3 regions of the Mesorhizobium sp. RCAM 05099 genome follow, and region 1 is predicted to be linked to each of the others. Evidence: predicted binding sites of a transcription regulator. Region 1 holds the regulator's gene; each other region holds the start of a gene.
What was found. Region 1 encodes PhoB, which activates phosphate uptake and scavenging genes when phosphate is short. Its sites were predicted from a motif close to TGTCATNNANCTGTCAT; they were not measured.
Positions count from the first base shown of each region.

Region 2: olsB (l-ornithine N(alpha)-acyltransferase) is a predicted target of PhoB. The motif match lies at 2,095-2,111, and genes of this name have one in related genera.
Region 3: AC56QQ_RS01055 (DUF47 family protein) is a predicted target of PhoB. The motif match lies at 2,453-2,469, and genes of this name have one in related genera.

Region 1 is NZ_CM185035.1:1,197,198-1,202,254, reverse strand. It holds gene AC56QQ_RS05905 (ROK family protein) at 263-1,507, shown strand; gene AC56QQ_RS05900 (agmatinase) at 1,687-2,598, shown strand; gene phoB (phosphate regulon transcriptional regulator PhoB) at 2,612-3,301, opposite strand; gene phoU (phosphate signaling complex protein PhoU) at 3,321-4,028, opposite strand; gene pstB (phosphate ABC transporter ATP-binding protein PstB) at 4,054-4,857, opposite strand; gene pstA (phosphate ABC transporter permease PstA) at 4,854-5,057, opposite strand, start outside.
Region 2 is NZ_CM185035.1:1,555,987-1,561,043, forward strand. It holds gene grpE (nucleotide exchange factor GrpE) at 1-341, shown strand, start outside; gene AC56QQ_RS07670 (trimeric intracellular cation channel family protein) at 437-1,069, shown strand; gene olsB (l-ornithine N(alpha)-acyltransferase) at 1,156-2,031, opposite strand; gene AC56QQ_RS07680 (response regulator) at 2,217-4,505, opposite strand; gene acuI (acrylyl-CoA reductase (NADPH)) at 4,649-5,057, opposite strand, start outside.
Region 3 is NZ_CM185035.1:225,003-230,059, forward strand. It holds gene AC56QQ_RS01040 (2-dehydropantoate 2-reductase) at 1-158, opposite strand, end outside; gene dapE (succinyl-diaminopimelate desuccinylase) at 288-1,481, shown strand; gene AC56QQ_RS01050 (transporter) at 1,487-2,086, shown strand; gene AC56QQ_RS01055 (DUF47 family protein) at 2,583-4,544, shown strand; gene AC56QQ_RS01060 (PEP/pyruvate-binding domain-containing protein) at 4,541-5,057, shown strand, end outside.

The sequences.
Region 1 (5,057 bases):
GATCCAACACCGGAACGCTGTCAACATCGATTCTGATGGATTTTGATGTCTCTCTGAATTTTTTTCGAGCCTCGGAATAAATAATGACAGGATAATTCGCTTCTGCCAGTATTTGGCTGGCGCATGTCGCCCAAGGGTGGGCAGCGGTTTCGGGACAACGACAGGCGCGGGAATGACGACCTGGGGCGCGACGCGCTTCAGGCTTCGCCGACGCCTTCGGAGGGCACGAAAGGCCGCGGCGACCGGGAGGATGTGAGAAAGCATGTCGGTCGGAATCCGCCACGACGATTTGCGCCGGCGCAACCGGGCAATGGTGATTGCGGCCGTGCGCCGCGCCGGACAGCCGTCACGCACCGAGATCGCCGCGACCACGGGCCTCTCCCACTCGACCATATCGGCGATTTCCTCCGACCTGATCGGCGAAGGCATCCTGGCCGAGAGCAAGCCGAGCGAGCCCGCTTCGCTGAAACGCGGCCGGCCGCAGGTCGGCCTCAGCCTCAATCCGGAAGCCGCGGCGGTGATGACCGTGGTGCTGTCTCTGAACTTCCTGTCCGTCGCCGTCATCGACTATGCCGGCCAGGTGATATCAGAGGAACAGCGCCGGCTGGAGACGCTGACGATGTCGCGCGACGCGCTTATCGGTGAATGCGTCGCCATCGTGCGACGCCGTCTCGAAGACCCCGATCTTGATGTCCGCAGCGTCGCCCGCATCGCGCTGGCCATCCAAGGCATTACCGACACCCGTGCTCGCGCCATGCTGTGGTCGCCGATCACGCCGCACACCGACATCGCCTTCGCCGACATCCTCGAGGACGAGTTCGGCATCCCCGCCACCATGGAGAACGACTGCAACATGATGGCGGTGGCGTTGCGCTGGCGCGATCCGCAGCGCTACCGTGATGATTTCATCGCCATCCTGCTCTCGCACGGCATCGGCATGGGACTGGTGCTGAAGGGTCAGTTGTTCACCGGCACCCATTCCTCGGGCGGCGAGTTCGGTCACATGATCCACCAGCCGAGGGGCGCGCTCTGCCGTTGTGGGCGACGCGGCTGCGTCGAGGCCTATGCCGGCAACTACGCCATCTGGCGCAACGCAAGGCAGCTGGGCGAGGACACCGAGCCGGTTGCCGATGTCAGCGACGCAGACATGCGCGCTCTGGCAGCCGCGGCCCGCGACAGCGCGGGGCCCGAGCGTGAAGCCTATCGCAAGGCCGGCGAAGCGCTCGGCTACGGCCTCGGCAGCCTGTTCGCGCTGATCGATCCGGCACCCGTCGCCATGGTCGGTGTCAGCGCCGCGGCCTTCGACCTGATCGAGCCGGCATTGCGCGAGGCCATAGCCCAGACCGCCGGCGGCCAGCATTCGGAATCGATTTCCTTCGACACCGAGCCGAACGAACTGCCGCTGATCCGCGAAGGCTGCGCCATGCGCGCGCTGACCTTCGTCGACCAGGAGATTTTCGCACCGGGCGCGCAAGCACGAACGGGCGCCGGAAAGAACGTTGCCTGAGGATCAGCGCATATTCTGAACGACCGGTCGACCTGAACCGGGCCTCACGATGGGTATGATGTCAGTTAGGCGCGCCAACTGTTAGGATGCTGTCTAATTCGACGCGCCCAGCCAATGCTCATCATCCCGCACCCTCAACACTGAAATTTCAGCTAAACCATCATCAGGACCACCAAGAAATGACCGCCTCGCCTCCCTTTCTCGGCTTTCCCGATCGGCTTGCCGATGGCCGTATCCCGCGCGCGGTGATCTTCGGAGCCGGCCACGGCAGCACCTATCCCGGCGAGGACAGCCGCGGCTATGCCTTGGCCGCCGACGCCATCCGCGTTGCGAGTCAGGGCGATGCCACACTCGTCGAGCACTGGGATTTCGATCTCGGCGGCCCGCTGTTCGACGGCAAGCCGGTCTGCTGCATCGACACCGGCGACATCCCGACCACCATGCATGACAATACCGGCAACAGGGCGCGGATCGAGGCGAAAACGCGTCAGGTTCTGGCATTGCCGGCCGTACCGATCCTGCTCGGCGGCGACGATTCCGTGCCCATCCCCTTCCTCGCCGGCTTTGCGGATCACGGGCCGGTCTGGATCCTGCAGATCGACGCCCATATCGACTGGCGCGACGAGGTGCATGGCGAGCGCTACGGCTATTCGAACCCGATGCGCCGCGCGAGCGAGATGCCGCATGTCGCCGGCATCGTGCAGGTCGGCATCCGTGGCGTTGGCAGCGCGCGCCTCACCGAAATCGAAGCGGCACGGCGCTATGGTAGCCGCCTTGTAACGGCCCGCGAGGTTCACGCCCAGGGCGTCGAAGCCGCTCTCCGGCATATTCCGGAAGGGGCGCGGGTCGTCGTAACCCTCGACTGCGACGGCCTCGATCCCGGCATCATGCCGGGCGTGGCGGCGCGTTCGCCCGGCGGCCTCGCCTACACCCAGGTGATCGATCTGATCGCGGGCCTCGGCAGGCGGGCCAGGATCGCAGGATTCGACCTTGTCGAGCTCTATCCTCCCGCCGACATTGACGGCCTGTCGGCCCTGACCGCGGCGCGCCTTCTCGTCAATGTGATCGGCACCGTCGTCCGGCAGGTTTGAGCCCGGACTGTCCCTAGTCTTCCCTGATCGCGTAACCCGCCCCGCGGATCGTGCGGATGACATCGGGCATGCGGCCATTGTTGACCGCCTTGCGCAACCGGCCGACATGCACGTCCACCGTGCGCTCATCGATATAGATCGTCTCGCCCCAGACATTGTCGAGCAGCTGGCTGCGCGAGAAAACGCGGCCAGGGTGGCGCATCATGAATTCCAGCAGGCGGAATTCGGTCGGTCCGAGCCGGATCTCGCTCTTCTTGCGATAGACCCGGTGCGACTCACGATCGAGCACGATGTCGCCAACCTTGAGCACGCTGGACAGCACTTCCGGCTTGGCGCGGCGCAGCAGCGCCTTGACCCTGGCCATGAACTCCGGTGTCGAGAACGGCTTGACCAGATAATCGTCGGCGCCTGTGGAAAGGCCGCGCACGCGGTCGCTCTCCTCGCCACGCGCGGTCAGCATGATGATCGGCAGCCGCTCGGTCTCGGGGCGCATTCTCAGCCGCCGGCAGAGTTCGATGCCGGAAACCGCCGGCACCATCCAGTCCAGCACCAGAAGGTCGGGAACGTTCTCCTGCAGCCGGATCTCGGCCTCGTCGCCGCGCGTCACCACCTCGACCTGATAGCCCTCGGACTCCAGATTGTAGCGGAGCAGCACACCCAGCGGCTCCTCATCCTCCACCACCATGATGCGTGGCGCGATCATCGGCTGCTCACCCCTGTCGTCATGCCGCCGGCGCGGACATTGCCGTCTCGTCCTGCTTCGGGCGATTGGCGGGCAGCTGTGTGCCGGTCAAAACATAATACGCATTCTCGGCGATGTTGGTCACGTGATCGCCGATGCGTTCGAGGTTCTTGGCGCAGAACAACAGATGCGTGCACGCGGTGATGTTGCGCGGATCCTCCATCATGTAGGTCAGGAGTTCGCGGAACACGGACGTGTACTTGACGTCGATGCGTTCGTCGTCGTTCCTGAGCTTGGCCAGCGCCGCCGCGTCGGCGGCAGCATATTCCTCGATCACGCCCTGCACCTGGATCAGCACCAGTTGCGCCATCGCATCGATCGAGTGCGAAAGGTCGCGAGGCGTGACGCTGAGGCCAACGGTGCCGACGCGTTTGGCTATGTTCTTGGCAAGATCGCCGATGCGTTCGAGGTCGCCGGCCATGCGGATCGAACCGACGACATGGCGCAGATCGTCGGCCATCGGCTGACGCTTGGCGATCAATGTGATGGCGCGGTCGTCGAGTTCGCGCTGGCGCGCGTCCATGATCGCGTCGTCGGAGACAACGCGCTGTGCCAGGGCGTTGTCGGAATTCAAAAGCGCCTTGGTCGCGCCGCCGACCATCGAGCCGGCGAGATCGCCCATATCGCTGATGAGCCTGCTGATCTGTCCGAGATCCTCGTCGAAAGAAGCGACTGTATGTTCGCCCATGATCTTAGTCCTCGTATGTCTGAGCTCAGCCGAAGCGGCCGGTGATGTAGTCCTGCGTGCGCTTCTCGCGGGGCGACGTGAAGATCTTCTCGGTGCGGTCGAATTCGACCAGTTCGCCCAGATACATGAAGGCGGTCTGCTTCGAGACGCGTGCCGCCTGCTGCATGTTGTGGGTGACGATGACGATCGTGTAGTCGGCCTGCAACTCGTCGATCAGCTCTTCGATCTTGGCGGTCGACAGCGGATCGAGCGCCGAAGCCGGCTCGTCGAGCAGGATGACTTCCGGCTTCACCGCCACGGTGCGGGCGATGCAGAGCCGCTGCTGCTGGCCGCCCGAAAGACTGAGGCCGCTGGCGTTGAGCTTGTCCTTGACCTCGGTCCACAGCGCGGCGCGCTTGAGCGCCTGCTCGACACGGCCGTCCATCTCGGACTTGCTGATCTTCTCATAGAGCCTGACGCCGAAAGCGATGTTCTCATAGATCGACATCGGAAATGGCGTCGGCTTCTGGAACACCATGCCGATCTTGGTCCGCAGCAGGTTGAGATCCTGCGACCGGTCAAGGATATTCTGGCCGTCGAGCAGCACCTGGCCCTCGGCGGTCTGTTTCGGGTAGAGCTCGTAGATGCGGTTGAAGACGCGCAGCAGCGTCGACTTTCCGCAGCCCGAGGGCCCGATGAAGGCGGTGACGCTGCGCTCGGGCAGCGACAGGGTGATACCCTTGAGCGCCTTGCTCTGACCGTAGTAAAAGTTGAGGTTCTTGACCTCGATCTTGGCTTTGGCGGTTGCCTCGGCGGCGATCGTCATGTCTGGAGACAACATCTGACTCATTTGTCCTCTCTGCGTCCGGTCAGGCTGCGAGCAAAGATGCTGAGCGCGAGAACCGTCAATGTGATTATGAGTGCGCCGGTCCAGGCCAGTTGCTGCCATTCCTCGTAAGGACTGAGAGCGAACTGGAAGATGGTCACCGGCAGGCTGGCCATCGGCGCGTTGAGATTGCTCGACCAGAACTGGTTGTTGAGCGCCGTAAA
Region 2 (5,057 bases), 360 kb from region 1:
AGGCCAAGGCATCCGGCGACGCCGGCTTCAAGGCGCTGATCGAAGGCGTAGACCTCACCGAGCGCGCCATGCTGTCGGCGCTGGAACGGCACGGGGTCAAGAAGCTCACGCCGGAAGGCGAGAGGTTCGATCCCAATTTCCACCAGGCGATGTTCGAAGTGCCCAATCCGGATGTCCCGGCCAATACCGTGGTCCAGGTCGTGCAGCCGGGTTATTCTATCGGCGAGCGGGTGTTGCGCCCGGCCATGGTCGGCGTCGCCAAGGGCGGTCCGAAGCTTGCAGCCGGCGAAGCGCAGGTCGAGCCGGGTCCGGTGAATGACGAGGCCGAGAAGGACGCGTGAACGGACAAGGGAATAGCGAGTAGCGAATAGGGAAATACGCAATAGCAGCTTCGTGCTATTCGCTATTTTCCACTTACTCTTTCATTGTTCGCTGCATGAACCCCATTGCGCTTCTCGACTATGCTGGTGTCGCCGTCTTTGCTGCGACCGGGGCGCTTGCCGCTTCGCGCAAGCAGCTCGACATTATCGGTTTCCTGTTCCTGGCCAGCGTCACCGGCATCGGCGGCGGCACCTTCCGCGATCTCATCCTCAATGTGCCTGTCTTCTGGGTGGGAAACCGCGACTATGTGCTGATCTGCGCGGTGGTGGCGGTGGTGGTGTTCTTCACGGCACATCGCGTCGAATCCCGTTACAAGCTGCTTTTGTGGCTCGACGCCATCGGCCTTGCCGCCTTTTCAGTGATGGGCGCGGCCAAGGGACTTGCCATCACCGGCTCGCCGGCGGTGTCTGTGATCACCGGCATGCTGACCGCCACATTTGGCGGCATCCTGCGCGATCTCCTGGCGGGGGAGCCTTCGGTGCTGCTGAGGCCGGAAATCTATGTGACGGCGGCTCTCGTCGGGGCAGCCGTCTTTACCATAGGCGATGTCGCCGGACTGCCGCAGATTGTTTCAGGACTGGCCGGCTTCGCCGCGGCGTTTGCCGTGCGCGGCGGCGCACTCCGTTTCGGCTGGGCGTTTCCGTCCTACAAGAGCCGGCCCGGCCGGCGGCCGGAAGATATTCCGTGAAGGTGAAGTGAGTGGCCAATAGGGAGTAGCGAACAGGGGGATGGCAGTCCGCAGGATTGCGGCGTGGCTTTCGCTGTTCGCTAACGTCAGGCAGCGAAGCGCTGGGCTTCCCCACCATAGTAGTTGACGTAGCGGGCGCCGATTTCCTTGACCGGCATCACCACGAACACGTCGACCGTCGAGAACTCGCGGTCGATGACGCAGCCGTCGCCGATGCGCGCACCGACGCGCAGATAGCCCTTGACCAATGGCGGCATTGCCGCGATCGCCGCCTTGGCGTTGACCGCCTCGATCGGCATCAAATCCATCGAGCAGTAGCGCCCAGAGACCGCGCGCACGTCCCAGGCCGAGTTCGTCCGGCAGTGATGGGCGAGGTAGGTGAACGCCTCGGCATGCGCCGCCGGCACCGTGCCGTGGAAAGAAGCGCAGCCGGTCATCACACCGATTTCGTAATGGTTGATGTAGGCCCAGATGCCTTGCCACAGCGCCTCAATGGTGCGCTTCGAGCGGTATTCGGGCAAGACGCAGGACCGGCCGAGCTCGAGGAAACGCTGGCCGGGGTGACGGGCGATGAGCTGGGTCAGCTCGAATTCGCCCTCGGAATAGAACCCGCCGGCCGCGGCCGCGATCTCTTGCCGCAGCAGGCGATAGGTGCCGACGATGCGGCGATGCTCCGGGCCCGAAAGCGAAGTATCGAAGACAAGCAGATGGTCGCAGAGCGGATCGAACCGGTCGGCGTCGCGGCGGTCATGCGCCTGGAAAAGCTCCTTCCTGGCGCCGAGCTCGTCGTAGAACACGCGGTAGCGCACTTCCTGCGCGGCCGCGATCTCGGCCTCGTTGCGGGCGAGCCGCACTTCGAGATTGCCGATACGGCCGAGTGCCGCGCCCTTTATGACGGAATCGACGTTACGGCCGGCAAGCAATGCGCTGCTGGCGTTCGGCCGAGTGTCACATTCCGGCATAACTGTATGCACGAGTGATTCTCCTTCGAGCCATCCCTCTTGGCACGGGGATACGGTGTAGGTGCAACAGGATTGTGACAGTACCGTGATACGAGGTCGCGGGCAATACTTCGTCGGCTGGCGAAGACGGTCAACCGGCTACGCTTCGCGAGGATACGGGTCGACGCGGAGGAAGGAAAAGAGGCTCAGGCGGCGACCTGTCCCTCGACGGCGGCGACCAGCGCATCGGGGTCGAGCGGCTTGGTGACGAAGCCGCTGGCGCCATGGGCGAGGACCGCATGGCGCGTCTTTTCCTGGCTGTCGGCCGACAACACCATGATCGGCACAGGCGGCGCGGAGGTCTCCTCCTCATGGCGGCGGATGGCGGCAATCGCGTCCAGCCCGTCCATGACCGGCATGTGCAGATCCATCAGCACGACGTCGAAGCGGTGCTTGCGTCCGGCGCCGGTGACAGCCTCCACGGCGGCCTTGCCGTTGCCGACAACCTTGACGCGATGCCCGGCCTTGAGCAGCGTGGCGCGGGCCAGCATGGCGTTGATGTCATTGTCCTCGGCGATCAGCACCGACAGGCCCTGCTGGCGGTGGCCGACGGCACGAAACGCCGGCGCGCGGTGCGTTTCCGGCTGCGGCTGGGCGAGGGCGGCGGCATTGCTGCTCAACAGCACCCGCAGAAGTGTCCCGCCGCGCACTGGCCTGGCAAGAAAGGTTGCGTAGCCGCTGGCGCGGAACTCGCCAAGCATGCCGCGGTCGGTCGGCGCGATCAGCGTGATGGCCTCGCAGTCGGCGAAGCCGCTCTGGCGCAGGCGCTTGAGCAGCCTTCCATCGCTCTCCTCCATCGCGGCATCGACCAGAAGCACGTCGCAGCCGGCGGCGAAGGGCGCGGCCTGTGCCGCGGTGGTGGCGACATCGACCGCGCCGCCATTGGCACGGATGGTGCGGGCGATGGCATCGGCCTCGACGGCGTTTTTCGACAGGATCACCGCGCGCCTGCCCGACAGCGCGTTCTGCCGGCTCTGCGGTGCCTCGGTGGCAGATATCGCCGGTATTTCGAAGACGAATTCGGATCCCTGGCCAAGCCGGCTGGATACCGAGATCGCACCGCCCATGGCGATCACCAGGCGTTTGGAGATGGCAAGACCGAGTCCGGCTCCGCCATGCGCACGCGTCGACGTGCCGTCGGCCTGCTCGAACTCCTCGAAAATGCGCTCCATGTCCTCGTCGCGCAGACCCGGACCAGTGTCGGCGATGGTGAAGCAGATGCGATCGGTGGTCTGGGTGCGCGCGCGCGCGATGCTCACCAATACGCCGCCGCTGTCGGTGAACTTGATGGCGTTGCCGATGAGGTTGAGCAGCACCTGCCTGACCTTGCCCGGATCGGCGGTGATCAATTGCGGCACATCGGGTTCGACATGGCAGCCGAGGCCGATATTCTTGGCGAAGGCTCGCGCGGCCAGCAACTCGATGATGTTGTCGGCGATCTCACGCACCGACATCGGCTGCGGCTCCGGATCGAAGCGTCCCGCCTCGATCTTGGAGTAGTCGAGCAGATCCTCGATCAGGGCGAGCAAGGCGCTGGCCGAGGTCGAGACGGCGCCGACATAGGTCTGCTGCTCCGGCGACAGGCTGGTGTCGGCCAGCAACCTTGCCATGCCCATGATGCCGTTCATCGGCGTGCGGATTTCATGGCTGACGGTGGCGAGGAAGCGCGATTTGGCCTGGCTGGCGTATTCGGCCCGTTCACGAGCGGTGATCAGCGAGGATTCGGCACGTTTGCGGGCGGTGATGTCGCGGGCGATGGCGCGATGCGAAACGGCGCCGCTGTCCTTGTCGCGCACCGACAGTTCGATCCATGAAAACCAACGCGGACCGCTTGGCGTGCGGATCACGACATCCGTGGAACTCAGGCATTCATGATCGGAAAAGGCGGCATCGGGAACGATGCCGACATCGATGCCGAGTTCCGCCAGGGTCTTGCCGGCAAGGTGGCGTTGTTCGGTTTCGACGAGATCCGCGAAGACCTTGTTGGCATAGACGATGTAGCCGTCGCGATCGCGGTGAATGACGAGGTCGCCAAGTGCGTCGATCAGACCGCGAAAGCGCTCCTCGCTCTCCTGCATTTCCCACATGCGGTCGGCCAGCGTCTCGATCTCGGCGCGGCTGCGGGCGGTGGTTTCGTCGAGAAGTGCCGCGGTGCGGTGTTCACTCCGCCTGGTGCGCAGGTGCACGGCGAGGCCGGCAAGGCCGGTTGCCAGCAATGCGACGCTGATGAAGATCGGCGCCCCGGTCAGATGCGTCAGACCGGCCAGCACGACGATGGCGACGAAGGTCATGAACGGAAGGCCTTCGCGGCTGGCGGGCTCCGGCTCGGGCACCAGCGGCGGCGCGGCGACAAAGCGCCGCGTCGGCGCCGGCGGGCTCGCCGCATCGACGTCTTCGCCAGTGTCCGCCTGTTGGCTGCCGGATTCCGCGATCATGCGAAACCCTTGCCAGACAGAGATTATGGAAGATTGTGGCGGATCGTTCGAATTTTAGCGGATGAGCATTTTCCGCCGCGGCGGCCGGGAATTTGCCGTCGGCGTGGCGGTTCCATCCGCGTTCCGCGGGCCGTCGAACAGGTTCACATATCGACGACGACACGCCCGCGGATCTTGCCGTCGACGATGTCGCGCGCGGCATCGATGATGCCGTCGAAACCGATGGTCGTCGACAGGCTGGCGAGCTTCCGCAGATCGAGGTCGGTGCCGATGCGCCGCCAGGCCTCGAGACGGACCGCCTTCGGCGCCATCACCGAATCGATGCCGAGCAGTGAGACGCCGCGCAAGATGAAGGGGGCGACGCTCGTCGGCAGGTCCATGCCGCCGGCCAGGCCGCAGGCGGCAACCGCGCCGCCATAGGAGGTCATCGACAGGACATTGGCCAGCGTGTGGCTGCCGACCGCGTCGACGCCGCCGGCCCAGCGCTCCTTGGCCAGCGGCTTGGCCGGCTGGGCAAGTTCGTCGCGCGATATCACTTCGGCGGCGCCAAGG
Region 3 (5,057 bases), 970 kb from region 1:
AGGTCGCTGACCCGCAATCCGCCTTGCCGCAATGCCGCCTCGACACGCGGCCGGGCGAGCAGAATCACCCGGCGTCCAGCGAGCGCCAAGCAGCCGCCGGCATAGCAGCCAATGCTGCCGACGCCGGCAATGACGATTGTTTTGTCCCCGTCTGTCATCCTGTCGCTCCCCCCGGAGCCCACAATTATACGACATGAAAACCATAATGTCGGCGGTATCGTCGGCCATTAACCTGGCCTCTATGTCTGGCCGTGACAGGCCTTCCGCTTTCGACTATCGCTTTTGCCATGACGCTGCCGACCGATCCCGCCGAAAACCTCGCCACCCTTATCCGTTGTGCTTCGGTGACGCCCGCTGAGGGCGGCGCGCTGACCGCGCTGGAAACGATGCTGAAGCCGCTCGGCTTCCTGGTCGACCGGCCGGTGTTCTCCGAGGACGGCACGCCCGATATCGAGAACCTCTTTGCGCGGCGTTCCGGCAACGGCCCGCATCTGATGTTCGCCGGCCATACCGACGTGGTGCCGGTCGGCGACGAAGCCGCCTGGACGCATCCGCCTTTCGCCGCCGAGATCGCCAATGGCGAGATCTATGGCCGCGGCGCGGTGGACATGAAGGGCGGCATTGCCTGTTTCATCGCCGCCGTGGCGCGCCATGTCGAGACAAAGGGTGGTCCGAAAGGTTCGGTCTCGCTGCTGATCACCGGCGACGAGGAGGGCCCTGCCATCAACGGCACGGTCAAGCTGCTCGAGTGGGCGGCTTCCAAGGGCGAGAAGTGGGATGCCTCGATCGTCGGCGAGCCAACCAACCCGGATGCGCTTGGCGACATGATCAAGATCGGCCGGCGCGGCTCCATGTCGGGCGCCATCACCGTCAATGGCCGCCAGGGCCATGCCGCCTATCCGCAGCTTGCCGACAATCCGGTGCGCGGGCTGATGGGCCTTGTCGACGCCTTACTGCATCCCGTCTTCGACAAGGGAACAAAGGATTTCCAGCCGACCAACCTGGAAGTGACGTCCATCGATGTCGGCAACCCGGCCACCAATGTCATTCCGGCAAAAGCGACCGCCACCTTCAACATCCGCTTCAACGACACCTGGACGGCCGAGACGATCCAGGCTGAAATTCACAACCGCCTCGACCAGGCGGCGAAGCGCAAGAAATACCGGCCGGGCAAGAAGACGCCGGTCGACTACGACCTTGTCTGGCGCGATCGGCCGAGCCATGTCTTTCTGACCCGCGACGACAGGCTGATCGAAACGCTGAGTGGTTCGGTCAAGGCGGTGGTCGGCAGGAAGCCGGCGCTGTCCACCTCGGGCGGCACCTCGGACGCGCGCTTCATCAAGGATTACTGCCCGGTGGTCGAGTTCGGCCTGGTCGGCAAGACCATGCACATGGTCGACGAGCGTGTCGCCATTGCCGATCTCGAAACGCTGACGCAAATCTACCAGCGCTTCATCGACGACTGGTTCGGACAGGGCTGAGCAGCATGCTTTCGGCGGACGAGACCCAAGCTTCGCTGACCGGCGCCTGGCGGCTTATGCTCGGCAAGGTCGACGGATTGCGTCTGCTCGACCTGTCGGCCGACGGTTTCTGGAACTCCTTTTTCGCCATCGTCGTTGCCGCACCGGCGCTGATCGTCGGCTGGGTCGGCATTGCCAACGAGATCGGCGATCCCAATGCGTTCGCGGGACGCTTCGGCATGCTCGTCCGCCTAGCTACGGTCGATATCAGCTCCTGGGTGCTGCCGCTGATCGCTCTTGCCCTGGTCGCGCGGCGTGCCGGCATAGGCAGCCGCTTCGTCCACTATGTCGTTGCCAGCAACTGGGCTTCGGCCATCACCGCCTGGCTGATGCTGCCCTCGGCGCTGATCAGGCTTTTCCTGACGTCCGCGAGCCAGATCTCGAGCCTTGTGTCGCTGCTGTTGTTCGCGCTGTCGATGGTGCTGACCTGGCGCATGACCAATGCCTCCATCGGCAAGGGTGCCGCGGTCGGCACCGCCGTTTTCGTTGGCATGTTCATCGCCTCGCTGATGGTGCTGTTCGGGCTGCAGATGCTGCTCGGCATCACCGTGCCGGCTGACATCTAGGCCTGGGCCACCGCCATATCAGGGTGTTCATAACATTCCTGCGCGATCCAGCCGAGGCAACGCGCGTCGAGTGCCGGGATCGCGGATATCGACCCGTCCGGGTGAGCCCGGCCTGGCATTCGCATGCCCACCAAATCTCGTCGGCGCCATTCGGACAGAGCCGCAATCCCGACTTGCCTCAGCCGAAAGGGCTGAGAAGGGCCGTGATTTGAGACATTTGCCCACCCCTGCGGGATGAAGGGCATTGCCGGGCACGATGCTCATCTTGGCAGCTTCCGTTTTGCGATCGATCACTCCTGGAAAGTCTTCCAACGAATGCTTTGCGCCAGATCAACGATGAAGTGCGGACTCCAGAGTATATTTATCATGACAAGATTATGATAGTGCTTCGATCTCCTTTAGTAAGCCGGCTTCTGATTTCGATAAACTTTGGAACGCGGACAACGAGGCAGTGAATCTAACAATGTATCATTCTGGCAGGATGGATGGCTGATAGATGGAAAAGGTGGATGTTGTCGCCGCGCTCGGCCAATCGAAGCTGCTACTGCCGGCCCGGATCACCGGCGCGCTTGCGGCCAATGACCGGCTGAAATTCGCACTGACCGCGCTTCAGGCCGCGGCTGCCCATGCCGCGGATGGCGCGGCTCCGCTATCCAACCTGCGTCGCGACTATGCGGCCGCCCATATCAACGCGCCGTGGCTCATGGAGATGCAGGCGACAGCCTGGCTGGAGGGCGGGATGTTGCATCTTGCCGACCTGGCGCGACTTGGCAAGCTGCTCGGGGAGGACATCCGCCTGATGGCCCGGCCGCTGGAAGGCAGCGCGGATGCCGACCACAAGGCGCAAATCGCGCGGGTCGATCATTGGTGCGACTGGCTGGACCAGTTGAATGCGGGCGTGCTCGACGACGCCCAAATGCACGCGCTGACGGGCGGAAAGCGGGGCGAGAGCGATACGTTCCACATTCTGGTGATGGATCTGCACAAGAGCCTGAACCGGCTGGCGGTCGACATGTCGGACGATACGGTCGACGGTGCCCATGTCTGGCAGCTCGATGCCGACGACCGCCCCCGCGTCGCTGCCTTCATGCGTGGGCTGAACCGCACGCGCAGGCTCAAATTCGACCATCCCGGTCTCGACACGGCGGCGACGCGCGACGGGGCGCGGTTGCTCATCCAGAACGACATCGGCACCAACGACGTGCATGTGCTGGTGATCCAGATCGAGGGTTCTTCGATCACGCTCACCTATTCGGACCTGCACGAGCGTCGCTTTGCCTTCTTCCAGGGCCTTCTGTCGGAGATTGGAGCGCAATGGTCGGACGTCGGCGCGCGGCGCAGCGCCGGTCTGAACTCGGGCGCCGATTACGTCGTCGGCACGGCGCGCTTCGATTGCGCCGATCTCGCGGCGGCCGACGCGGCCCTTGAGGGTCTGGGCGCGCGCATCGTCTTCCTGATCGACTGGAACCGGGCACGCAAGCGGCTGAACCGGCTTGTCGCCAAGCCGCTTTCCATCGCGGTGCTGACCGAGGCAGCCCATCGCGAGGCAGGCCATATGGGCTGGCTCATGGCCGGGGCCGATCAACTGGTCTTCGACGCGATGGAAGCGCTGTCGCCGGACCATTTCCGGATCGGCGACCGGTTGGACAGCGTGCTGGGCGCGGCCGAGGCGCAGGATTTCCTGACCGAGGCGCTCGTGCTTTCCTCCCATGCCATGCAGGTGAATCAGACCGCCGCCCTGATCGCCGACCAGATCCGGCTGCTGCTGTCGCGCCATGTCCGCCGTCACCGGGACGAGTTCGCGCTTCTCGGCGAGCACGCCGCCTTCTGCCACGCCTTGGCCGAAGGCATACGCGATGCGCTGGCGTATGGCCACGAAACAGACGTCAAGGCCGCTCGAAAGCTATCGGAGCGCGCCAAGATCTGGGAACGCAAGGCCGATCATCTGGTGATGCGCCTGCGCGACCAGGCCGCGGGCAACGCGCGCTGGCTGCCCGTCCTGCAGCTGATCGAATGCGCCGACGATGCGGCGGATGCGCTGGAGGAGGCCGTTTTCATCCTGTCGCTGATCGCCGAGGACAATCATCATGGCTGGAGCGACGAACTGCGCACCGCGCTGCGCCGGCTGGCCGACAAGGTGCTTGAGGCGGCACAGGACCATGTCAAGGCGCTCGCCATCGCGCGCACGCTCAACGAAGCGAGCCTCGCGCAGGACCAGGATGAATTTCTGGCCGCCTGCTGGCGGGTGGTCGATGCCGAAAAGGCGTGCGATGCGGTGACGCGCGAGGTCAGGCGCCTGTTCGTGCGCAATGTCTCGGACGCGGCCACGCTCAGCCTCGGCACTGATTTCGCGGCCGCGCTGGAAGCATCCACCGACGCGCTGCTGCGCACGGGCTACGCGATGCGCGGCCTCGTCCTCACCCGGGTCGGCGCCGGCAACCAGGGAAGGCGAGCGTGAGCGGCGCATCGACGAGCACTCCGCCAGAAGGTTCGGCTCAGCTTGGTCTGATCGTGGCCGGCAAGCCGCTGGAAAAAGCGGCTTCGCCCGAGACAATGGGCTTCAAGGCGTACAACCTTGCACGGATGGCGGCGCTCGGGCTGAACGTGCCGCCGGCCTTCGTGCTGGGCACCGGCTTGTGCGCCCATCCGGAGACGGCAAGACCCGCACTCTGGCACGATGCACTCGTCCGGCTCGAGGCCGCGACCGGCCTTGGCTTTGGCGATCCGCGCCGACCGCTTCTGTTGTCGGTCCGCTCCGGAGCGCCGGTATCGATGCCGGGAATGATGGAGACGCTGCTCAATATCGGCCTGACCGAGGCGACGCTGCCGGGACTGATCCGGTCGACCGGCAATCCGCGGCTGGCGTGGGACGCCTATCGCCGCCTGATCGCCGGCTACGGCGAGGTGGTGGCGGGTGTCAACGCGACCGACTTCGAGGCCGACCTCGACGCCGTGCGGCTGGACGAGGAAG